DNA from 2 places in the Glutamicibacter sp. HZAU genome. Region 2 is predicted to be linked to the other one. Evidence: riboswitches for the same ligand, from Rfam matches in the RefSeq annotation. Region 2 holds a riboswitch; the other holds the start of a gene.
The links. A riboswitch is a leader RNA that binds a small molecule or an ion and turns the genes downstream of it on or off. The one in region 2 is predicted to bind glycine.

Region 1 (11,991 bases), on a different contig from region 2:
AAGGAGCAGGTGGACGACTACGTCAGCAGCAACTACCCGTTCCTGCGCCGCAGCCGGAACCGCGCCGCCTCCGGCAGCGCCAATGCCTCATTGGCCGGACGCGTGGCAGGATTCAAGGCGGATCTCGGTTTCGGCAAGCACGTCGACTCGGCCTCCCCGGGCGAGGTCGCCAGCTAGCGCACTTCCCGAAGCTGGGTGTCCTCGATGTAGCGCGGACGCCCGGCCATGATCCCGACCAGGGTCTGGAAGACGATCAAGCCGGCGATCAGCCAGATCGGGGCAACCCATGAACCCGAGGTTTCATGCAGCACCCCGACCAGGAACGGTCCGGGAAAGGCCATCAGGTAGCCGGCCGATTGGCCGAAGGTGGACAGCTTCGACACCCCGGCCGCAGTACGGGCCTTCAACCCGATCATGGTCAGCGCCAGCGGGAAGTTCGAACCGCAGATGCCCAGCAGCACAGCCCAGAGCACCGCGCCTTGAACCGGGGCCAGCAGCATGCCGATGATCGCGATGATGCCCACCACCCCGTTGAAGATCACCAGCGGAGCCTGATTCGAGAATTTGGCAGCCAGCGCCGGCATCACGAAGGACAATGGGACACCCACACCCAGCAGGATCGCCAGCAGGGATCCGGCAAACGCCGGCGAGACTCCGAAGTCGATGAAGATCTTGGGCAGCCACCCCATGAAGATATAGGCCACGGCAGACTGGCCGCCGAAGAACAAGGCCACCCACCACGCGGTGGCATTCTTGCGCATCGGCCCGATGCCTGCCCCGTCAGTTGAACTGCCGGCCAGCTGCTGCTGGGCCGCGATCTGGTTGCGCATGCCGAAGTACACCAGCAGCCACAGCACCAACGCCAGCAAGGCCAAGATTGCCCAGAAGCCCAGGCCCAGGCGCCAGTTCCCGCCAAGCATCTGGTTCACCGGCACGGCAATCCCAGCCACCCCGGAAGCACCCAAGGCGACCGCCGTGGTGTAGGCGCCGGTGACAATCCCGATCTTTCCCGGGAACCAGCGCTTGACCAGCACCGGCATCAGGATATTGCCGACCGCGATGCCGGCCAGAGCCAAAGCGGTGCACAGCAGGAAGAACCCGGTCCCCGGCGCGGCCGCGCGCAGGGCGATGCCCAGCAGCACGGCTGCCATGGCCGCGGCCACCACCAGTTCCGGGCCGCGCTTGCCAGCCAGCCGCGGAGCCAAGGGGCCCATCAGCGCAAAGCACAACGGGGGGATGCCGGTGATCATGCCGGCCACGAAGCCATTCATCTGCAGGTCCTCGATCACCAGATCGAGCAGAGATCCCAGGGAGGTGACGGCCGGCCGCAGATTCAGCGAGGCCAGGATGATCGCGAGGATCAGCAAGGCGCCAAAACCCTTGGACAGGGTGGCGTGGTTTTTCGGGAAGTCAGGCATGGTATCCACAGACTATCCGCTTCAATTCACGGAACACATATCCGTTGCCTTCACTACGCAAAAAGACCGCCCCGATAAACGGGACGGCCTCGTGGCGCAGCGCAAACCCCAGCGGATTAGCCCAGCTTGGCGCGCACCATCTGTGAGAGCGCCTTGCCGTCGAAGCGGCCAGCGATTTCGGCGCCAACCAGCTTCATCGCCTGGCCCATGTCCTTCATGGTCAGCTCATGGTCTGCCGCCAGCTCGGCCATGACCCGGTCGACAATCTCCTGGGCTTCTGCTTCGCCCAGCGCCTTCGGCAGGTAGGTGGAGATGAAGGCGGCTTCGGCCAGCTCGCGTTCGGCATGTTCGGCACGCCCGTCCTTGGCAGCCAGGGCAGCGGTTTCCTCGCGGTTGCTGACTTCCTTGCGCAGCAGGTTCTCCACGTCCTGGTCGTTCAGTTCCGTGGGGTTCTTCCCGGATTTCTCCTTGGTGCCGATGGCGCTGAGGATATTGCGCAGGGTCGTCTTCTCCAGCTCGTTGCCGGCCTTCAGGTGGACGATGCTGTCATCGCGCAGGCGATCTTTCAAACTCATGGGAACTGCCTTTCACTTCGTGTGCTTGAAATTTTACTCGCATAGCTTCCACGCTGTTTTCCACTGGGCCATCCCGGATGCACGGACACGCTTTTGATACAGTGACCAGATGAAACCACTGCGCGCTGGCGCCATCGTTGCCGCGCTGGCGCTGATCGCAGTTCTCCTGATGGTCTGGAAGCCATGGGACTCCTGCGATGCTCCGGATGACGTGTGCGATTTCCTGGCAACCGTCGCGGATCGAGATGGCGTCTTGGGCTCCCAGGTGTCCTCCAGGGTGTCGGAGCGCGATGCCTTGGCCGCACCGGAGTTGTCAGTTGACGTGCAATTCGAGCTCTCAGATCAGCTCGCCCCCGGGCAAGCCAGAGAAGCCGTCACCCAGATGGCCCAAGACATCCAGGCCGGAGCCCCGGCTCTGGACATGAATGAAATCCACCTGTCTTTCGTTGCCGGCCCCTCGCGGAAAATCCAGGGGTCGAAGACCAAGGCCTACCCGTTGAAAGTCAGCGAAATTATCTCCCCCGCCGCCGCTGACGAACAAGCGAAACCTGCCTTGCTTGGCGAGAAGGCAGCCTTCGCCTTCGGCCTGCGCCACCATGGCGCGGCCAGCGTGATCAATGGCTCGGCCACGGCGGACAATCTGGAGCAGCTGCTGAAGCTGGGAGAATTCACGGCCCAAGCCAAGCACCCGGCCGAGCTGGTCCTCGCCGATCACAGCGTGCGCTATTCGGCCACGGATCGCACCGATATGTCCGAGCTCCAGCTCCTTGCCGATGCAGCCAAGCGGGGGATCTTCCAGAACGCCAGCATTGATAATTCCGGGTTGAACCTGACCCTTGGCAACCAGGCGCCAGCAGCAGCCGAGCAGGAAACCCACGTGTGGCTGGAGCAGCATGAAGCATTTGACGAGGCCATGCCCTACAAGCTGTTCTCGGCTGGATACGAGGTCCTTGCCGAAGGCTGGGTTGGCGGCAAGAAACCCGAGTCGCTCATTCCCCGACCGGTGGTTCTCCCCGATAACGTCACCAGCTGGCCGCAAGACCCGTCGGCCCCATGGTGTGCGGAGGATGAGCTGGACACTGCTTTGGGAACACCCGACGCGGCTGCCGGTTCCCGGTACCTGCCGGTGTTTGCCAAGAACACTTCTGCCGGCCCGTGCGCGCTGCGCTCCTACCCGCAGATCGCTTTCCTCAACGCGGAGGGGGAAGCCCAACCGGATGTCCAGCTGCAGCCCGAACCGGGCATCCTCCTTGAACGCGTCACCATTCCTGCGGGCGAAGCGGTGATCTCGACTTTGGAGTGGAATGCCATGTCGACATCCCTGGATCCGGATGAAACCGTTACGCTGGGCATTGCCGCGGCCAGGGGCATGACACCGGTCGAGCTCGCACCGGCCGTCGACGGCCAGCCCACAACCCTTGACATCCTGGATGGCGCGCGGATCACGCAGAGCCCATGGGTCCAGGCCCGCGACGGGTGGACAGTTCCATCCGACGCTTTCGCCCAGCAATCCCCTGCCCGGCCAAGGCCCTAGGCCCTAGGCGAGGCCGCCTACTGCTCGCGTGGCGGGAATGCCTTGTACTTGCGGTAGTGGTTGACCGCGTTCAGCAGCAGGTAGAGCTTGCGGCGGGGATGCTTCTCGGCGGAGAACTTCAACGGGTTCGACACCTTGCCAGCCTTGAGCAGCGCCTCGGCCTTGCGGCCGGTGTCGCTATCGAAGAAGCGGCGCAGCAGATGGTGCGGCAGCACGGTGAACAGCCGCTGGCGCGACAGCTGCAGCACCCCTGCCCCGGTCTCCACCACGGCGTCGGTTTCCGGATCCGAATCATCGAACTGGGCACCGAGGAACTCGGTGACGTAGAAACGGGCGGGATTCACCCCGGCAGCGGTCAGGTAGAAGTGGTTGCGGCCCAGACGGGGGTTGATCTCGAAGAACTTGATCTGGCCATCGCGGTGGTCATATTTGGCATCGATCATGGCAATTCCGCGCCAGCCCAGCTCTTCGAGCATGCGCGCGCCATCCGCGGCCATTTGATCATTGCGCCCGGTCACGATGGCGGCGGAGTTGCCCAGCACCAGCGGGGCATGCTCCTCGATCACCACTTCGCCGTATCCGGCGAAGATGACCTTTTCTTCCTGGGTGGCGAAATAGGTGCACAGGCGCATCGCGTCATCGCCCCCGGGAATGTATTCCTGCAGGATGTAGCCCGCGTCGTACCCGCTGCCATCGATCTTTGCCAGCAGCGCTTCAAGCTCTGCACGGCTGTTGATGGTGTGGATCTTCTGCTTTCCCTCGAACTTGGCGGCAATCCATTCAGCGGAGCTCGAGGGCTTGCCGATGACCGGGTAGTCGAAGGAGCCGACCAGGGATTCCAGCTCGGCTCCCGGGTAGTGCACGGCGGTGCGCGGGTGGGCGATGCCCAGCTTCTCGGCGAGCGCGTAGAAGTTCTCCTTCAGCGCCGCGCCCTCGATGGTTTCCAGCTCGGGGTACGGGATGACGTACTGGCTTTCCAGCTGCGCACGGTGCTTGGCGATCAGCATGATGTGGAAGTCCAGCGAGCCGAAGAGCATCAGCGGCCGGTTCCCCTCGGCTTTCAGCTCATCGGCCAGCTCGGCCAAGGCCGCGACCACGCGCCCCTCGTCGGCCATGGAGCCGATGGGGCGCAGCTCGATGGCGACCGAGTGCTCGATGACGCCGTTGCCGGCGGCCGGCAGGACCACCGAGCGCACGCCGTAGGCTTCGTAGAATTCGCGCGCCAGGGTGTAGGTGCCGATGTCTCCGCCGAGGATGACGGGGACGAAGGGCTGGGTTGGATCGATTGCCACAGTGGTGCTTTCCCTACTTCTTGCGCCAGTTCATGTACTTTTCGAAGGCCCAGGCCAGCGGCTTGTTCAGCGCCAGGTCCCATTCGCCGCTGGTCTGCACGATGTCGCAGCCGGTGTTGGTCTTGAACTTGGTCAGCCCGGACAGGTGGTGCTCCTTGTCCAGGGTTGCGCTCACGCCGCCCTGGTCCAGGTAGCGGCAGCCGGCGTCGATGGAGTCGCTGACCATATGGTGCATGATCGCTTTCGGGGCGAACAGCTTGCGCTGCTCCGAGGAGGAGGCGCCGTAGAGGTACCAGGCAAGGTTCGAGGAGCGGATGACAATGGCGGCCGCGAGGTCCACGCCTTCATTGCTGGCAATGTACAGGGTGCAGGAGCCGGGCACCGCTTTGTTGAGCACGGTGTGCATCTTCTCGAAGTAGCTCAGCGGTCGGCCGGTGAACTCCTGGCGGTCGGCGGTGTGGTTGTACAGGGCATGGAAGCGGGCCATGTCCTTGGTTGCGCCGATCTCGACTTCCAGGGTGCTCTTCAGCGCCTTGCGGGTCTCGTTGCGGGTGGTCGAGGAGTAGCTGGCCATGACCTGCTCGGCATCCAGCTGGTTGCCCTCATCATCCTGCAGCGCCACGCGGGCCACGTATTCGGGCTGGCCGGCGGCGAAGTCCAGGCCCACGTCTTCCTTGGTGAACCCCAGATCTGCCAGCGCGTCATTCAGTGCCAGCGCGGTGCTCGACGTGCTCTTGGTTTCCAGGTCGTTCAGCTGGGTGAAGCCTTCCTTGCCCAGGTTCTTGCGCACGGCGGCGGCGCCCCAGGTGCGCACTGCAAGTCCCGGGCCCATCTTCAGCTGGAAGGCGCCGCGGTTCTTCAGGTAGGAGGCCAGCGGGCGGATGACCGCTTCCGGCGCGTAGGTGCTGAAGTCGATGACCGGGCCATCGGGCAAGTAGGCGAGGGTCTTCTTGATCACCGGGGCCGCACGGTGCAGCACCAGTGCGGCGCCGACCAGTTCGTCCTCCTCGAAGAAACCGAGGGATTCGCCCCGCCAGCCGCCCTTGACCTGGGCCCATTCGGGACGCTGCAGGAAGCTGACGTCGTGGGCGGTCTCCAGGAATGCTGAGTGCTCGGTACCGGATATCGGACGCACATGAAGTTCGTTGTGGCTCACGGGTGAAATCCTACCGTGCTTCCCTTCCGGATTGGGGGATGCCAGATACCCCTAGGGGGTACTTGACTTAATACCCCTAGGGGGTATCATCGGAGTATGGAAACCAACCACACGCCACATGAAACAGCCGAGCACCACGGCTATCACGCGGACAAAAGCGCCTTGGAACGACGTTTGAAGCGCATTGAAGGCCAGGTGCGCGGAGTGGCCAAGATGGTAGATGAAGACAAGTACTGCATCGACATCCTGACCCAGATCTCCGCCATCAACGCGGCATTGCACAAGGTCAGCGTGCAGCTCATCGATGACCACATCGGCCACTGCGTGGTGGATGCGGCCAAGTCCTCCATCGAGCAGGGCGACCCGTCCATCGTGCAAGGCAAGATTGCCGAAGCGACGGCCGCCATCTCCCGCCTGGTGCGCTGAGCGCGCGCCAACGCACCAGTTTCCAATTCACACAGAATTCATCGAAAGAGAGCAAGATCATGAGCCACAACTGCAATTGCGGATGCTCCTCGGAAAAGAACTCCAACGAGGGCCTGCAGATCATCCCGCGCGAGCAGAGCACCCCGCTGGCCAGCCGCATGGAAATCAAGATCTCCGGCATGACCTGCGGCCACTGCGTCTCCTCGGTCACTGAAGAACTCAAGGAGCTTGACGGAGTGCAGGAAGTCGAGGTCATCCTCGACGCCAAGGGCGTATCCACCGCCAACGTCACCACCACCGCAAGCGTGAGCGAAGAAAGCATTCGCGCCGCCATCGACGAGGCCGGGTACACCGTCGAAGCAATCAACGCCTAGCCGCCACCAGCCAGGCACCACGCCGCAACGGCAAGAAAGTGCAAGGTAGCAAATCATGACTTCCCACGCCCCGCACGAAGCAATCCCCGACGTGCGCACGGTCGATCTGGACATCCAAGGGATGACCTGCGCCTCGTGCGTGAACCGGGTGGAACGAAAACTGGGCAAGCTGCCCGGCGTCAGCGCCACGGTGAACCTTCCCTTGGAAACCGCCAAGGTCCAGGTGCCCGCCGAGGTCACCGATGAAACGCTGATCGAGACGGTGCAAGCCGCCGGCTACACCGCCTCGCTCAAGCACCCGCCGAAGCCAGCCGGTTCGGACCACCAGGGACATGGCGGACATGGGCCTTCGGAGCATGAGCACGGCGGGCACGAGCACCTGGTGCCCAGCCACCTGCTGCGCCGCCTGGTCATCTCCGCGGTCTTCACCATCCCGCTGTTCATCATTTCCATGATCCCCGCAGCGCAGTTCCCGCACTGGGGCTGGGCCGCCTTCGCGCTGGCCACTCCCGTGGTCTTCTACGGCGCGTGGCCCTTCCACAAGGCCGCGGCAGTCAACGCGCGGCACCTGGCCTCGACCATGGACACCCTGGTGTCCCTCGGCGTGCTCGCCGCCTACTTCTTCTCCGCGGTGCAGCTGATCCTCGATCCGCAAATGACCGCCCACATCGGCATGCCGATGTCCGAGCATGCGCTCTACTTCGAAACCGCCGGCGTCGTGGCCACACTGCTGCTGCTCGGTCGCTTCCTGGAGCACCGGGCCAAGTCCTCGGCCTCCGATGCGCTGAAGTCGCTGCTGAACCTGGGCGCCAAGGACGCGGTGGTGCTGCGCGACGGCAAGGAAGTGAAGATCCCTGCCGGGCAGGTGCAGATCGGGGAGCATTTCGTGGTGCGCCCCGGCGAGAAGATCGCCACCGACGGCGTGGTCATCGACGGCGCCAGCGCCGTGGACACCTCGCTGCTCACCGGCGAATCGGTACCGCAGAAAGCCGGTCCCGGGGATGAGGTCACCGGCGCGACCCTGAACACCTCCGGCCGGCTGGTCATCGAGGCGACCCGGGTCGGCGAGGACACCACCTTGGCCCAGATGGGCCGGCTGGTCTCCGAAGCCCAGTCGGGCAAGGCGCCGATTGCCCGCTTGGCCGACCGGATTTCCGCGGTCTTCGTGCCGATCGTGCTGGCCATCGCGCTGCTCACGTTCGTGATCTGGTTCTTCGCCAGCGGCGATACCTACCAGGCCTTCACCGCCGCCGTGGCCGTGCTGGTCATCGCCTGCCCGTGCGCCTTGGGCCTGGCCACCCCGATCGGCCTGCTGGTCGGCACCGGCCGCGGCGCGCAAATGGGCATCCTGATCCGCGGCCCGCAGGTGCTGGAAGATACCCGCAAGTTGGACACCATCGTGCTGGACAAGACCGGCACCGTGACCACCGGCGTGATGGCCCACCAGGGCACGAAAGCCATTGAAGGCGTCGATGCCAATGAGGCCCTGGCCCTGGCCGGCGCGGTGGAGCACCACTCCGAGCACCCCATTGCCCAGGCCATCGCCAAGGCGGCAGCCGAGCTGGGCCCGCTGCCCGAAGCGAGCGGATTCGACTCGGATCCCGGCGGCGGCGTGAAGGGCACCGTCGGCACCCAGCTGGTGGTTGTCGGGCGCCCCTCGTGGCTCGAATCCCAGGGCGTGACGCTGGACGAATCCGCCCGGCAGATGCTCCACGAGGCCGAGCAGGCCGGCGCGACCGCCATTCTGGTCGCGGTGGACCGGCAGTTCCAGGCAGTGATCTCGGTAGCAGACAAGATCAAGGACAGCTCCGCGAAGGCCATTGCCGAACTCCAGGATCGCGGCCTGCGCGTCGTGCTGCTGACCGGCGATAACAAGTCCGTGGCCGCCGAGGTGGCTGCGCAGGTTGGCATCAAGGACGAAGATGTCTTCGCCGGCGTCTTCCCAGCCGACAAGGCCAAGGCGATCAGCTCACTGCAGGAGCAGGGCAAGGTCGTGGCCATGGTGGGCGACGGCGTGAACGATGCGCCGGCACTGGCCCAAGCTGACCTGGGCATCGCCATGGGCTCGGGCACCGATGTGGCCATCGAGGCCGCCGACATCACCCTGATGGGCAATAACCTGCACCAGGTCACCCAGGCCATCGACCTGTCGACCAAGACCCTGTCCACGATCAAGATGAACCTGTTCTGGGCCTTCGCCTACAACACCGCGGGCATCCCCGTGGCGGCCTTGGGCCTGCTCAACCCGATGATCGCGGGTGCAGCCATGGCAGCCAGCTCCGTGCTGGTGGTGCTCAACTCGCTGCGGCTGCGCCGTTTCGGAAAGCACTAGCACCAGCCGGGAACAACCCCTGGGGCGTGCCGCGTGAGAAATTGCGCTGCATGTCCCAGGGGTTTTGCCCATGGCCTTCGTCATACCGGTGGCCTACGGCGTGGGAGGCGGAGATCCGTGCTGTGCATTCCCGGAGCGGGAGATCGCCGGATGCGAATCATTACGAAAGCCCCAACGCAATATTTCGCCTCATATTTCTCGTGAATCGCCTAGCCATGCGGATTAACGGGGTGCGAAATATGAAAATGCGATTTGCGCCACGTTGAAGTTTCTGCGCATACTGTGATGGCAATCACCACATATGCCGCTGATGCGTGGCGGGAGAGACCCGCCCACACCACGGGCGGGCGCCGTAGGAGCAATTTCCTCCCCGGGAAACTCTCAGGCACCCGTACCGCCACGACTAGGCAAATCTGGAAAGCAGTGCGGTACGGCCGCACTCACCGAAGGAGCAAGCTTCGCCCAGTAATCGGGCCGAAGTGAAAACTCTCAGGTCGACATACAGATTGGGGAGGGACCAAGAACAGTGCCGCACCGAGCGCACCGGATTCGAGGTACTCCCCTTGGCTGGCCTGGTCCCTGCTCTTTGCGCAGCGTGCCCGGCAAGCCTGCTGGACTGCTCCGAAACGGAAGTGTTCATCGAAGCGAGACTGCACTCCAAGCCAACCCGGCTTGGAGGCAGATCAGCTTCGGGGCGTCACGCCACACTCCTGGAAGGCAACCAGCATGAGTCCCACCAGTTCTGGCCCCACTCTCGAGCGCGGGCTCTCCAATCGACACATCCAGCTGATCGCCATTGGCGGCGCGATCGGCACCGGCCTGTTCATGGGCTCCGGCAAGACGATTTCGGTCGCCGGCCCGTCGGTCATCTTCGTCTACATGATCATCGGCTTCATGCTCTTCTTCGTCATGCGCGCCATGGGCGAGCTGCTGCTGAGCAACCTCGAATACAAGACTTTCGCCGATTTCGCCGGCGACCTGTTGGGCCCATGGGCGGCATTCTTCACCGGCTGGACCTACTGGTTCTGCTGGGTGGTCACCGGCATTGCCGATGTGGTGGCCATCGCCCACTATGTCGCCTTCTGGTGGGGCGACCTCCCGTTGTGGATCCCGGCTTTGGCCTGCATCGCACTGCTGCTGGTGCTGAATCTGGCCACCGTGAAGGCCTTCGGCGAAACCGAATTCTGGTTCGCGCTGATCAAGATCGTCGCCATCGGCGCCCTGATCGTGGTCGGCCTGGTCATGATCATCACCGGCTTCCAGCACGACGGCACGACCTCCTCCTTCGCCAACCTGTGGGCGCACGGCGGCATGTTCCCCACCGGCTTCATGGGCTTCGTCGCCGGCTTCCAGATTGCAGTGTTCGCCTTCGTGGGCATCGAGCTGGTGGGCACCACCGCAGCCGAGACCAAGGATCCGGAAAAGACCCTGCCCAAGGCGATCAACTCGATTCCCGTGCGCATCCTGTTCTTCTATGTCGGCGCCCTGCTGATCCTGATGATGGTCGAGCCGTGGAACCTGTTCTCCGCGGAGAACTCCCCGTTCGTGGGCATGTTCGCCCTGGCCGGCCTGGCCGGCGCCGCGGGCATCATCAACTTCGTGGTGCTCACCTCCGCCACCTCCAGCGCCAACTCCGGCATCTACTCCACCTCGCGGATGCTGCGCGGCCTGTCCATGGAAGGCGATGCCCCGAAGAGCTTCGCCAAGCTCTCCGGGCGCAAGGTTCCGAAGAACGCGCTGATGTTCTCCTGCATGTTCCTGCTGGCCGGCGTCGCCCTGCTCTACAGCGGCGACTCGGTGATGGGCGCCTTCACCTTGGTCACCACCGTCTCGGCCCTGTGCTTCATGTTCGTGTGGACCATCATCCTGCTCAGCTACCTGGTCTTCCGGGCCCGCCGCCCGCACCTGCACGATGCCTCGAAGTTCAAGGTGCCAGGCGGAATTATCATGCCGTACGTGGTGCTCGGCTTCTTCGGCTTCATCATCTGGGCGCTGACCACCCAGGCCGATACCTTCACCGCCCTGCTGATCACCCCGGCCTGGTTCCTGGTCCTGGGCGCCGGCTACCTGTACATCCGTCGCAACCCGAAGCACCAGCAGCTGCGCGCCGCGCACCTGGCGAAGGTGGCGCATGAACGCTACGAGGCGGCCGCCTACCGTGACGCGAAGTCTTTCGCCAATCACGAGCAGGAAGCTGCCCCGAAGGTTACCGAAGACGTGCACCAGTAGCCGCGCCCGCACCGGCTGCACAGTCCAGGCCCCGGCATCTGAAGCAGATGCCGGGGCCTTTCTGCGTGCTCGCTGGGATCGCTATTGCCGCCTGCAGGATCAATGCCATCATTGGTTCAGCCAGCAAGCGCTGGCTACCTTCGAACAGCTGCCGCAGGAGGAAAGAACCATGGCATCAACGGGTCCATTGCCGCGCATCGAATCCGGCCAGGTGCCGGCGGACTTGCCCGACTGGATGCGTGATGACCGGGGGCTGCGCGCGGCCTACCGCTTCGATTCCGCCAGCACTGCCCTGCAGTTCATAGTCCAGGTGGGCTTGCGTGCCGAGCAGGACAACCGGCACCCGCATCTGGATTGGCGGATCATTACCGTGGAGCTGCGCCTGGCGCCCAACCAGCCCGAACAGCTCGCAGCACCGGAGCTGGCATTGGCCCGCCACATCTCCATCGAAGCCGGCAAGCTCGAAGCGCAGGTGATCACCGGGCATCAGTAGCGGCTTCCGCCGTTCAGCTGCGCTGGCGGCGGGAAACGATCGAGGAAATGATAATGCTCTGCGCCGCACCCACAGCGGCGCCGAGCACCGTCATGGAAATCCGGTCGATGAGCAGCGACGAGGGCGGTTCCGGGCTGACCAGGTGGACCATCAGCAGCGCGG
Region 2 (11,991 bases):
ATCAGGCACAGGTCGCGCTGGCTTTCGCCGCGCGAACGGTGGTAGTCCGAGATGGCCAGCAGGCCGGCGTACTCGCCCTGCGAGCCGGCGTTCGGCTGGATGGAGACGCCTGCGTAGCCGGTGATGGCGGTCAGGCGGCCTTCCAGGTCGGTGATCAGCTCGCGCCAGCCGGCGGTCTGCGCGGCAGGTGCGTAGGGGTGGATGGATGCGAATTCAGGCCAGGTGATGGATTCCATCTCGGCGGCCGAGTTCAGCTTCATGGTGCACGAGCCCAGCGGGATCATGGTGCGGTCCAGCGCCAGGTCGCGATCCGAGAGGCGGCGCAGGTAGCGCATCATCTGGGTCTCGGAGGAGATCGAGTTGAAGATCGGGTGGGTCATGAAGTCGCTGGTGCGCACCATCGACTCGGGCAGCTCGAAGCCTTCCGGAGCCGAGAGTTCCGCACCGAAGACCTCAAGCAGGGTCTTGACCACGGCGGAGGTGGTGGTTTCGTCGGTGGAGATGCCCACTTGGGTTTCGCCGACCTTGCGCAGGTTGATGCCTGCTTCGACGGCCTTGGCGATGATGGCATCGGCGTTCTCGACGTTCACCACAACGGTGTCGAAGAAGGTATCCGAGGCCAGGGTGAAGCCGCCTGCGACCAGCGAGCTGGCGATCACGCGGGCGTGGTTGTTGGCACGGGTTGCGATCTGCTTCAGGCCGGCTGGGCCGTGGTAGACGGCGTACATCGATGCGCAGATGGCCAGCAGGGCCTGCGCGGTGCAGATGTTGGAGGTGGCCTTCTCGCGGCGGATGTGCTGCTCGCGGGTCTGCAGCGCCAGGCGGTAGGCGGGAACGCCAGCGTCATCGGCCGAGACGCCCACCAGGCGGCCTGGCATGGAGCGGGTCAGGCCATCGGCAACAGCCATGTAGGCTGCGTGCGGTCCGCCGAAGAACAGCGGCACGCCGAAGCGCTGGGTGTTGCCCACGGCGATGTCGGCGCCCTGCTCGCCCGGAGGGGTGATCATGGTCAGCGACAGCAGGTCGGCGATCACGGTCACCATGGCGCCGGCTTCCTTGGCGGCGGCGATGATCGAGGCGTGGTCGGCGATCGAGCCGTCATTGCCCGGCTGCTGCAGCACGATGCCGGAGATGTCGCCCTCGGGCAGGCCTGCGGACAGGTCGGCGACCTCGATCTCGAAGCCCAGCGCGTCGGCGCGGCCCTGCACGACCTTCAAGGTCTGCGGGAAGATCTTGGAGTCCAGGACGGTCTTGCCCTTGGCCTTCTTCTTGTTGGCGCGGCGCATCATCAGCACTGCTTCGGCGGCGGCCGAGGATTCGTCCAGCAGCGAAGCGTTGGCGATCGGCAGGCCGGTCAGGTCCATGACCATGGTCTGGAAGTTCAGCAGGGCTTCGAGGCGGCCCTGGGAGATTTCCGGCTGGTACGGGGTGTAGGCGGTGTACCAGGCAGGATTTTCCACGATGTTGCGGCGGATTACGGCTGGGGTGATGGTGTCGTAGAAGCCCTGGCCGATCATCTGGGTCTTCATGACGTTCTTCGAGGCAAGCGCACGCAGGTGGGCCAAGGCTTCGGTTTCGCTCAGCGCATCAGGGATATCCAGTGCGGAGTCCTGGCGGATATCTGCCGGAACGGCGGTGTCGATCAGTGCTTCCAGGCTGTCGTAGCCCAGGCTCTGAAGCATGGTGGCAACGTCGGAAGGACGCGGGCCGATATGGCGGGAGACGAATTCAGTATTCGCTGGTGCCGAAGTCTGCGTGATGGTCATGGTGCGGGTATCTCCATGGGATCTGTCTTGGCGCATGCCAAAGGAAGGTCTTTTTACCTCCCCATCCCTGTTGCATAACCTGAGAGTTTTACGCATCCAGCAAACCAAGCCGGGTACTTGCACCTTCGGTGAACCGGAACGGGCCGGTTTCTTTCCAGAGTTGCCTCATGATGGCGGTACGGGTGCCTGAGAGTTTCCTGGGGAGGAATTGCTCCTACGGCGCCCGTCCATGGTGTGAACGGGACTCTCCCGCCATCCGTCTATGGCGTGTGCTGCCGGCCGGAGACCTGCAGCACACCACCATGTTACCCGCCTCGCCCCCAACGTCAAACAGGAACGGTGGCAGGAAAAGTCATAAACGCGTTCAGTTTGCGCCTGCAGTTAAACGGATGTAATCGGGATACTTCGCTGATAAGGAATCTCCCGATGAGGTGCCGGTGAGCCGTCGCTTGATCCACGGAGCCAAATGCTCCCTGGCCCAGCCCAATTCCTGCTTCAGTTTCTCGCCGCGCGAGTTCACCGCCAGCTCCGGCAGCGACGGCTGCTGGATCTTCGCAGACCAGTTCTCCTTGGTGATCTGCCCGGCGCCGAGCACGTCCAGGACCTTGGAGGCCATCAGCGTGTGGCCCAGCTCGTTCATGTGCAGCCGGTCCGGCGCCCAGTAGCGCAGGTCAGAGAATTCGCGCCATCGCCAGTAGTCGGCGATCAGCGCACCGTATTCGTCCGCGATTTCGCGGACCTTCTCGTTGTAGATGGCAGTGCGCGGACGGGTCTTGGAGAACAGCGGCGAGTCCACGGTGTCGAAACCGGTGAACAGCAACACCGTGCTTCCGGCTTCGGAAAAGCGGCGCACCATGCCGGCATAGCCGCGCATCAGCGCATCCAGGTCGGCCTTGGGCCGCAGGATGTCGTTGCCGCCGGCGTAGATGGAGACCAGATCCGGGGCCAACGCAAGGGCCTGGTCCAGCTGCTGGTTGATCACCTGGCCGATCTTCTTGCCGCGCACGGCCAGATTGGCGTATTCCCATTCTCCTTCGGCGCAGAGCACCTCGGCCACCCGGTCCGCCCAGCCGCGCACCTGGTTAGGGCGGACCGGATCCGCGTCGCCAACGCCTTCGGTGAACGAGTCACCCAGTGCCACAAACTTCTTCACTTCGCTCCTGCTTCGTTCCTTGCCCGGTGGGGCGGCTATGCGTTGTTGCCGGCAGCCTGGGCCGCCATGTTCTTCTGCATGATCAGCTGGCGCGCCAGCTGGCTGAGCTTCACCCCGGTGGAGGTCTCCTTGAGACCTTCATTGCGCGAGGGGATGAATCCGAAGCCCAGCTGGTGGGCCGGATCGGCGAAGGCCAGCGAGGAGTTCGCACCGTCATGGCCGTAGGCGAAAATCGAGCCGTAATTATTGCGCGCAGTGGCCTTCATGAATCCGAGGGCGAAGGCCTGCAACAGTCCATTGGTCCGGTCATGGCCGTAGACCAGTTCGGTGGATACCTGGGACCAGGTGTCGGCGGAAAGGAATCCGCGCGTGGTTCCCAGTGCCGGAACTGCACCGAAGGAGGCGGCATAGATGGCGGCCAGGCCGTGGGCGTTGGCCACCGCTCCCATGGATGCCGGGCCCAGTTCGCGCACCTGCGGCGCATTGGCCAGTTCGTGCCAGTTGTAGACCGGGCCAGTTTCCAGCGCGAACCCGGAGGCCGAATTCACCGCCAGTCCGGCCGGGGAAAACGGGTCGAAGAATCCGGTGGCAGCTTCGGCAGCTGGCAGCACATCGCGGTAGCGCGATTCCAGCGCTGGGTCCTGGCCGATGTAGGCCTCGGCGCCCAGCGGCTTGCGGATGCGCTCCTCGAAGACCTCCTTGAGCTCCTTGCCGGTGACCCGGCGGACCAGTTCTTCCATGAGCACGCCCATGGTGATCGCGTGGTAGCCGACGATATTCTGCCCCAGCGGCCAGACACTGGGCATGGAAGCGAGCACCTTGGCGTACTCGGCGGAGTCCAGGAGGATCTTGCTGGGCACGCCCCCGGGAACGCCCAGCACGCCGGCCTGGTGGCTGAGCACCTCGCCGACGGTGAGCCTGGATTTCCCGTTCTCGCCGAATTCAGGCCAGTAGGTGGCCATGGGCGCATTCGGATCAATCAGGCCATCTTGCACGAGCAGTGCCACGACCAGCGCGCCCAGGCCCTTGGTACAGGAGAAAACACAGGTCAACGCGTCGCCCGAGAGGTGCTCTCCGACGGTGTGGCTGAGCACCAGTTCTCCGCGGTGGTATACGGCCAGCTGCGCCGAGTAGCCTTCTTCCTCAGCGGCACGCGCTTCCAAAGCCTGGGCCAGGGGCGCGAAATCCTCAGTGATCACCGATTGCATCTAAATCCTTAAAGTGCTTGTTCCTCAACAACCAACCCTAACCGCAGTGCTCCCATTTCCCGAAGGTTCCACATGCTGTCCACCACCCAGCATATAGGTAGGTCAGCTCACACCTTTGAAGCGATTAAGCCACTCGCCGACGTAATAATGCCATTCGTCCCGCGATTCTGCGAGCCAGCTCAGAGCCCGGTTTGCCCACTTCATGCGCTGACCCTAAAGTTGTAAGGTTTGCCTACAAATTTGAAGGAGATGATCTTGATCGCATGACTGTGAACAGTGACACGGCCGTTACCGACGGCAAAGAAACAGAACTCCACCGGGTGATTGGCCCGAAGCTGCTGCTATTCCTCATCATGGGCGATATCATCGGCGCCGGCATTTTCGCCATTACCGGCAAGGTTGCCGGCCAGGTGGGTGGAGCCGCGTAGCTGCCGTTCCTGATCGCCTTCGCGATCGCGACCCCCACCGCCTTCAGCTACCTCGAACTGGTCACCAAGTACCCGCACGCAGCAGGTGCCGCCCTGTACATCCACAAGGCGTTCGGCATCCACTTCGTGACCTTCCTGGTGGCCTTCACCGTTGCCCGCTCCGGCATTACCAGCGCCGCCACCTCGGCCACCCTGGTCGGGCGGAACCTGCTGATTGGCATCGGCCAGTTCGTCGAGGGCGTTCCCAACACGCCTGAAGCGGGCATGTGGGCGGCTATTGCGGTGATCGTCATCCTCGCGATCATCAACTTCCGCGGCGTCGGCGAGAGCGTGAAGTTCAACCTCTTCCTGACCGTCGTGTCGCTGGCCATCATGGCCGCGATCATCGGCATCGGCTTCGCCGTGATCGCTTCGGGCCACGGAGACATCTCCCCCCTGGTGGTCTTCGAGACCCCGACCGACCGCAGCGTCTTCGCCGCCGTGACCATGGGCACCGCCATTGCATTCTTCGCCATGGTGGGCTTCGAGGACTCGCTGAACCTGGTGGAGGAAACCAAGAACCCGAAGAAGGTCTTCCCGAAGATCATGCTCATCGGCCTGGGCATCTGCGCCGTGATCTACATGCTGGTGGCCGTCACCGTCATCATGGTGATCCCCACCGGTGACCTGCTGAATCCGAAGAACCCGGATGCCGGCATCCTGCTGGATGTGGTGCGCATTGGCCTGCCGAATCTGCCGGTGGACGCGATCTTCCCGTTCCTGACCGTCTTCGCGGTGGTCAACACGGCGCTGATGAACATGATGATGGCCAGCCGCCTGCTCTACGGCATGGCCCGCCAGGGCGTGCTTCCGCAGTTCCTGGGCAAGGTGCACTCGACCCGGCGCTCCCCATGGGTTGCGATCCTGTTCAGCACCGCGCTGGCCATCGCACTGGTTGCCTACGTGAACCTGGATACCGGCAGCAGCATCGTCGGCTCACTGGGCGGCACCACCGCACTGCTGCTGCTGTGCGTATTCGCCGTCGTGAACGTCGCCCTGCTGGTGCTGCGCCGCGACAAGCCGGAGCCCGGCGCGTTCCGCGCGCCAACGATCATCCCGATCCTCGGCGTGGTCTTCTGCCTGTTCCTTGCCGGCCCTTGGGCTCGTTCCCGCGAGGACTGGGTACAGTACGAGATTGCCGGCCTGCTGCTGGTGATCGGCATCGTGCTGTGGGCAGTCACCTGGCTGATCAACCGGATCAATTACAAGAAGGGCGTCATTGAAACCCGCCCGGGCCAGTACTGATCCCTAGTTCTTAATGCAGCGATGCCCGCCGATTGATTCGGCGGGCATTGCTGCGTTAAGCGCGTTTTCTACGCCGCCTGCTCGACGGTTTCCTGGCGGAAACGAAGCTTGAGGCCGCGTTCGGTGCGTTGCCACCACGACGAGACCACGAGCACCGGGGAATCCGCGGGCTTCATGCGGTAGGCGAGCAGCACCATCTGCGCATCCACTTCGCGCGCCGCAAGCACCTGCACCGCACCGGAGCTTGGCAGTGCCGCCCCGGATTCCAGCATGGATCGGACCGTGGCCACGTCCAGCAGGCCCCCATGCCGGGTCACTTCCTGATAGCCGGGGTGCAGGAAGTCGTTCAGCTCGGCGAAGCTGGCGCGGATCTGCGGGTCGAGAAAACCCTGCTCCAGCTCATAGGCGGCGGCCGCGATGTCCATGCCGGGTTCTGGCGTGGCAGCGGTTTCTTCCGCCGGTGCTGGTGCCGCCTCCGTCTCAGCCGGAGAGCAGGACGAGGCTGATCCACCGGCAGTGTAGCCGGGTCCAGCCTCTACTGCCGTGCCCTGCTGGTGCGCGGTGGCAGCCGCGCGGGCGTGTCCGTCTGCTGCCTCGTTCAGCTCATGGCCGGCATGGCCCTTGACCCATTCAAAAGTGTATTTGCGTCCGGAAATGGCCTGATCCAGTTCCTTGAGGATGTCCTGGTTCAGTACCGGTTTGCCGTCGGCCTTCTTCCAGCCCTTTTTCTTCCACCCTGGCATCCATTTGCTGATGCAGTTGATCGCGTACTGCGAGTCGCACAGGATCTTCAGTTCTTCGTCTGGCAGGTGCTCGGTAGCCCGGAAGAGCTCGAGCACCGCCTGGAGCTCGCCCATGTTGTTGGTTCCGTGGTCCCAACCGCCAGCGGCCCAGTTGTCCTGGTCCACGTACCAGGCCCAACCTGCTGGTCCGGGATTCCCTAGGGCTGATCCATCCGCCGCTGCAATGATTGTCATGGTTTAATCCTGCCACGTTCACCGCGCCTCAGGGTTCCAGGCATAGGGCCATGTCGCCAGCGAATTCCTGCAGAGCGGAACACAGCATCCCAGCGGATCCATGCCTAAGATTGGGTTGTGAAGAAAATTCTGCCTGTACTGGCCACCCTAGCCTTGGCGCTCACCGCTTGCGGCGGCCCGTCGATCGAAGAGTTGCGCGAGCAGGATCCGCAGGGCCATACCGCGTGCGTGCACTTTGGCGGGGGCATGGTTGACCCCGAGGGCATGGGCGCAACGAACATGGCGAAAGCCGCTGAGCACGGGGCGAAGGCAACCACCGGAGAAATCAGCGCTGCCGTGGCCACCGATGATGCCGGCACGCCGAAGATCACCGACTTGGAAGCATTCCAGGAGGCGTGCGAGGGCCAGGGCTTCGACTTCGAATAAAGCGCAGCGGCCCGGGATCCGCTCCATGGGATGGAGCTGCTCCTGGGCCGCCAGGCTGGTTCTTCCGGAGCCTAGGCAGGGTACAGCGGGTTGTGTCCTGCCTGGACGCGTTCCTCGGCACGGACTTCGCCCGGTGCCGTGCCGTTCAGGAACGGGCCGTGCTCTGCCAGTTCTTCTCGGTCCGGGGCTTCGAGCCAGTTCACCAGATCCGGTCCCTTCGGAATGATCCCGGTCGGGTTGATGTCTTCGTGGACCACATAGTAGTGGGCCTTGATCTGCTCGAAGTCGATGGTGTCGCCAAAGCCTGGGGTTTGGAACAGATCCCGGGCGTACCCCCAGAGGTTGGGCATGTCGATGAGCTTGTTGCGATTGGCCTTGAAGTGGCCGTGGTAGACCGGGTCGAATCGCGCCAGGGTGGTGAACAACCGCACGTCGGCCTCGGTGATGTAATCGCCCATGAGGAAGCGGCGGGTGGATAGTCGTTCTTCGAGGTAGTCCAACGTGGTGAATAGCCTGTCGTAGGCATCGTCGTAGGACTTCTGGTCCCCCGCGAACCCGGCACGGTAGACGCCGTTATTCACCTCGGTGAAAATCCGCTTGATCAGCGGCAGCATCTCATCGAGCTGGTCATGGGCAATGAGATCCGGTGCGCCTTCACGATGGAATTCCTTCCACTGCGTGGACATGTCCCAGGTGATTTGCGGGTAGTCGTTGGTGACAACCGCGCCGGTGGGGATATCGACAATGGCCGGAACGGTGATCCCGCGTGGATAATCGGCAAAGCGCTTGAAGTAGTTTTCCTGGACCCGCTCGGTGCCCAGCACCGGATCCTTGCCCTCCGGGTCCAGGTCGAAGGTCCAGCTGCGCGCATCGTGGGTGGGACCGGGCAGTCCGATGGACAGCGCGTCTTCCAGGCCCAGCAGGCGGCGGACTATCAGGGTCCGGTTGGCCCATGGGCACGCGCGGGCGGCCACCAGATGGTAGCGGCCGGCCTCCACCGGCCAGAGCTGGGCGCCTTCGGACAGCCCTGCATCGGGATGCCCGATCTTGCTGTGGCTGTCCTTGTGCCCATAGTGCTCGGCGCTGGCATCAGCGACGATGCGGTCCTGGATGTAGTTGGTGTCCCGGGTGAATTCTCCGCCGGTGACGTAGGAGCCCTTGGTCGAGTATTCGTCGCTCATCGCATTCCTTCCAAAGAATTTTGCGGTCCCGTGCATAAACCATTCATGCCGAGACTATGGCAGTTGGACAGGTTTGGAAATGGCAGGGTGCCGATTGCCAGTACCCCGCCATATTCGATCTTCCTTAGGCGTTGACCGAGGCGCTGTCGCGCACGGTCGCCATGGCCTTGCTCCAGGCCAGAAGCTGCTCGAACATCGGCTGCACGCTGCCAGCGGACTGCCCGGTCGGTGCGAAGGTGGAGAAGTTCTCGAAGTCGGTGAACAGCGAGAACATGCCGGTCTTCTGCACATGGGCGATCTGCAGTTCGGAGAGGATTCCACGCAGGTGCTCCACCGCGCGCGAACCCATGGCGGAGCCGTAGCCGACCATGCCTGCGGCCTTGTTGTTCAGCTCGGCATTCAGGTAGCTCAGCGCGTTGGCCAAGGCAGGCTGGACAGAGTGGTTGTACTCGCCAACAATGAAAATGTAGCCGTCGAATTCACTCATCTTGGCGGCGAAGGCCTTGGTGTGGTCGTTCTGGTAGTTCTGGTAGGCGGCCGGGAAGGGCTCATCGAGAATCGGCAGGTTGAAATCCACGATGTCCACCAGCTCATAGTCGGCACCGCCGAATTCCTCGGCCTTGGCCAGCACCCATTGCGCGACAGACTGGTTGACGCGGCCTGGACGGGTGGAACCGGTAACGATAGCGATCTTCGACAATTCAATCTCCTTGGAGCTCTGCGGCCAACCACGTTAGTTGACACGTCATCATCTCTTGCCAAATCCCACTATACAGGAGATAATTGATGCGTCAACAAAATTTCAGCATCCCATTGGGCAGAACATGGTTAGGAAAGAGAATGAAGAGCGAAGAGACCCGCTGGCTCACCGATAGCGAGCAGGACCTCTGGCGAACCCTGCGCGAATTCCTCTGGCAGTTTCCCAGCGCCATGGACCGCCAGATGCTCCGCGATTCGAATATGCAGTCCGGCGAATACTCGGTGCTGGCCGTACTCTCGGAAACGGCCGAGCCGAGCCTGCGCCCGGCCGACGTGGCGACCGCATTGCGCTGGGATCGCTCCCGCCTCTCCCACCTGCTGCGCCGCATGGAAGCCAAGGGCCTGATCAGCCGCTGCTCGGATGAAACCGACCGCCGCGGGCACCAGATCACGCTGACCGCCCAAGGGCGCCAAACCATCGAAGAGGCCGCGCCAAGCCACGTGAGCTTCGTGCGTGAAACCATCTTCGACTCGCTGGACCCATCCGAGCGCACCGCCTTCGAATCGGCGCTGCCCAAGATCCTGGCTTCCCTGGAGCAGCAGGGCCTGAAGCCGGACGGGTGCTAGCTGGCCCTCTGGGCTAGTTCGCTCTTGGCTACCAGCTGGGCGAACTGGCCCCCGCGTTGGACCAGTTCGTCAAAGGTACCGGATTCGGCAATCCGGCCATCCTCCAGCACCACGATGCGGTCCGCCCGCATCACCGTGCTCAACCGGTGCGCGATGAGCAAGGTGGTGCGCCCCACCGCCAGCTCATCCAGCGCCCGCTGCACCAGTGCCTCGGTGACGGTATCCAGAGCACTGGTGGCCTCATCGAGCACCAGCACCTTCGGCTTGCGCAGCATGGTGCGGGCAATGGCCAGTCGCTGCTGCTCGCCACCGGAGAAGCGGTGCCCGCGCTGCCCCACCTGGGTTTCCAGGCCGTGCGGCAGGCTGCGGATCAGTGGCGCAATCTGCGCGGCTTCCAATGCATCCCAGAGCTCTTCTTCCGTTGACTCCGGCGCCGCCCACAAGAGGTTCTCGCGAATCGAGGCATGCAGCAGGTAGCTTTCCTGAGCCACCACGGAGACCGCCTGCGCGATCCCCTCGGGTTCGAATTCCTTCAGGTCAATGCCGTCGAGCAGCACCTGGCCCTCGGTGGGATCAAGCAACCGGGGCAGCAAGGATCCCAGGGTGGATTTGCCCGAGCCGGTAGCGCCAACCACCGCGGTCATGGTCCCGGCTTCCAGCTCCAAATTCAGCTGATCCAGGGTGGCGCGATCAGCTTCGGGGTAGCGGAAACTGACATTGCGCAACTGCACTTCGCCGCGCAGCTTCGCGGGTTCAACCGCCCGCGGATGCTCGGCTACCGGCAGCGCCTGGTCGGTATCGAGGTATTCGAAGACGCGGCTGAACAGGGCCATGGCCGAGATCCACTGGACCGAAATCTGCATCAGGCCCATGACCGGGCGGAAGATCCCGGCCTGCAACCCGGTGAAGGCCACCAGGGTGCCGATGCTCATGCCCTGCCCGGTCACGGGCAGACCTGCCACGATGTAGAGCACCGCGGGGATGGCAGCGAAGATGATGCTCATCGTGGCCATGCGCCATCGCCCGGCCAAGGCGCTTTTCATTTCCAGGTCGATGAGCTTGCGGCTGGAGTCTCCGAAAGCTTGGGCATCGGCGGTGCCGGTGCCCATGATCTTGGAGAGCCGGACCCCGGAGATGCTCAGGCGTTCTTCGATCAGCGAGGTCAAGTTGGACATCTCGCGCTGGCGCTTTCCTGTCACTGCGCGGCGCAGCTTCGCGGTTTGCTTGGCCAGCAGCACTGCTGGCGGCAGGACGACCAGGGAGATCAGGCTCAGCTTCCACGAAATCGCCACCATCGCGCAGGCGGTGGCAACGACCGTAGTCAGGTTCGAGGCAATGCTCGTGGCCGAATTGGTGATCACCGATTGCATCTGCCCCACATCGTTGACCAGGCGGGACTGCACGTCCCCGGAGCGGGAGTTGGTGAAGAAACCCAGGGATTGCTTCTGCAGGTGCGTGAACAGCCCGGTCCGCAGTCCATGCATCACGCGTTGGCCCATCAGGGTTGCCCGCCAGGTCTGGAGGACTTCCAGGATCGCGGTGGCCAAGGCGATCAGCACCAGTCCCCCGGCGCCCCAGAGCAGCAATCGGACGTTGCTGTGGGGAATGGCGTCGTCAATGAGTTCCCGGATGATGAACGGCTGGGCCAAGCCGATGATCGAGGATGCCACGATCAGCAGCATGACGGCAATCACCGATCCCAGATGAGGACGGAAGAGCCCGGCGATGCGTGCGAGCGACACCGGATGCTCGGAGAGCCACTGCTTGTCCTTTGCGGCATCCGCGGACCGGCCCCGTCCGCCACCGCCTGGATGCGGACCTGGCATTCCCATAGCGCTCATAAGCCCTCTCCTTGTCCTGGATTTCCCAAGTCCAGAATAACAGAGGGAACCTCACTATGTGGTTGCATCTTGAAAATGTCCGCAGAAACACACTATTCTTGAAAACATGCAGAACGACGAGTCCAAGCCTGACTTGGCAGATCTTTTCCTCCACGCTTCGCGCATGCTTCGCGGCAGGTGGAGGGACAGCTTGATTCCCCTGGGAATCACCCCGCACCAATCACGGGTGCTGACCCTGTTGGCTCGCGCCGAAGACGCAGGGCTGCGCAACTCGCAGCTTGCAGAACGATTGCATATTGCCGCCCGCTCGACCACTGAGGTGGTCGACCAGCTGGAGGCCAAGAAATTGGTCGTGCGCACCCCGGATCCAGCGGACCGCCGGGCCACGCTGATCGCGCTCA

Region 1: linked by a shared signal. The riboswitch ahead of cycA (D-serine/D-alanine/glycine transporter) and the one ahead of gcvP (aminomethyl-transferring glycine dehydrogenase) in region 2 are both predicted to bind glycine.

Annotation. Positions count from the first base shown of each region.
Region 1 covers NZ_SCKZ01000001.1:335,151-347,141, forward strand. Annotated here, with positions in the region: gene EKH49_RS01570 (DUF2786 domain-containing protein) at 1-177, shown strand, start outside; gene EKH49_RS01575 (MFS transporter) at 174-1,418, opposite strand; gene EKH49_RS01580 (GatB/YqeY domain-containing protein) at 1,535-1,993, opposite strand; gene EKH49_RS01585 (DUF4232 domain-containing protein) at 2,103-3,527, shown strand; gene EKH49_RS01590 (carboxylate--amine ligase) at 3,545-4,819, opposite strand; gene EKH49_RS01595 (lipid II:glycine glycyltransferase FemX) at 4,833-5,975, opposite strand; gene EKH49_RS01600 (metal-sensitive transcriptional regulator) at 6,072-6,401, shown strand; gene EKH49_RS01605 (heavy-metal-associated domain-containing protein) at 6,461-6,775, shown strand; gene EKH49_RS01610 (heavy metal translocating P-type ATPase) at 6,831-9,107, shown strand; glycine riboswitch at 9,416-9,514, shown strand; gene cycA (D-serine/D-alanine/glycine transporter) at 9,834-11,336, shown strand; gene EKH49_RS16475 (4a-hydroxytetrahydrobiopterin dehydratase) at 11,506-11,829, shown strand; gene EKH49_RS01625 (FUSC family protein) at 11,843-11,991, opposite strand, start outside.
Region 2 covers NZ_SCKZ01000008.1:26,119-38,109, reverse strand. Annotated here, with positions in the region: gene gcvP (aminomethyl-transferring glycine dehydrogenase) at 1-1,766, opposite strand, end outside; glycine riboswitch at 1,931-2,028, opposite strand; gene EKH49_RS13195 (SGNH/GDSL hydrolase family protein) at 2,131-2,919, opposite strand; gene EKH49_RS13190 (serine hydrolase domain-containing protein) at 2,955-4,127, opposite strand; gene EKH49_RS17120 (hypothetical protein) at 4,391-4,555, shown strand; gene EKH49_RS13185 (APC family permease) at 4,556-5,839, shown strand; gene EKH49_RS13180 (RNase H family protein) at 5,908-6,816, opposite strand; gene EKH49_RS13175 (hypothetical protein) at 6,934-7,242, shown strand; gene EKH49_RS13170 (glutathione S-transferase C-terminal domain-containing protein) at 7,314-8,423, opposite strand; gene EKH49_RS13165 (NADPH-dependent FMN reductase) at 8,548-9,123, opposite strand; gene EKH49_RS13160 (MarR family winged helix-turn-helix transcriptional regulator) at 9,264-9,749, shown strand; gene EKH49_RS13155 (ABC transporter ATP-binding protein) at 9,746-11,590, opposite strand; gene EKH49_RS13150 (MarR family winged helix-turn-helix transcriptional regulator) at 11,697-11,991, shown strand, end outside.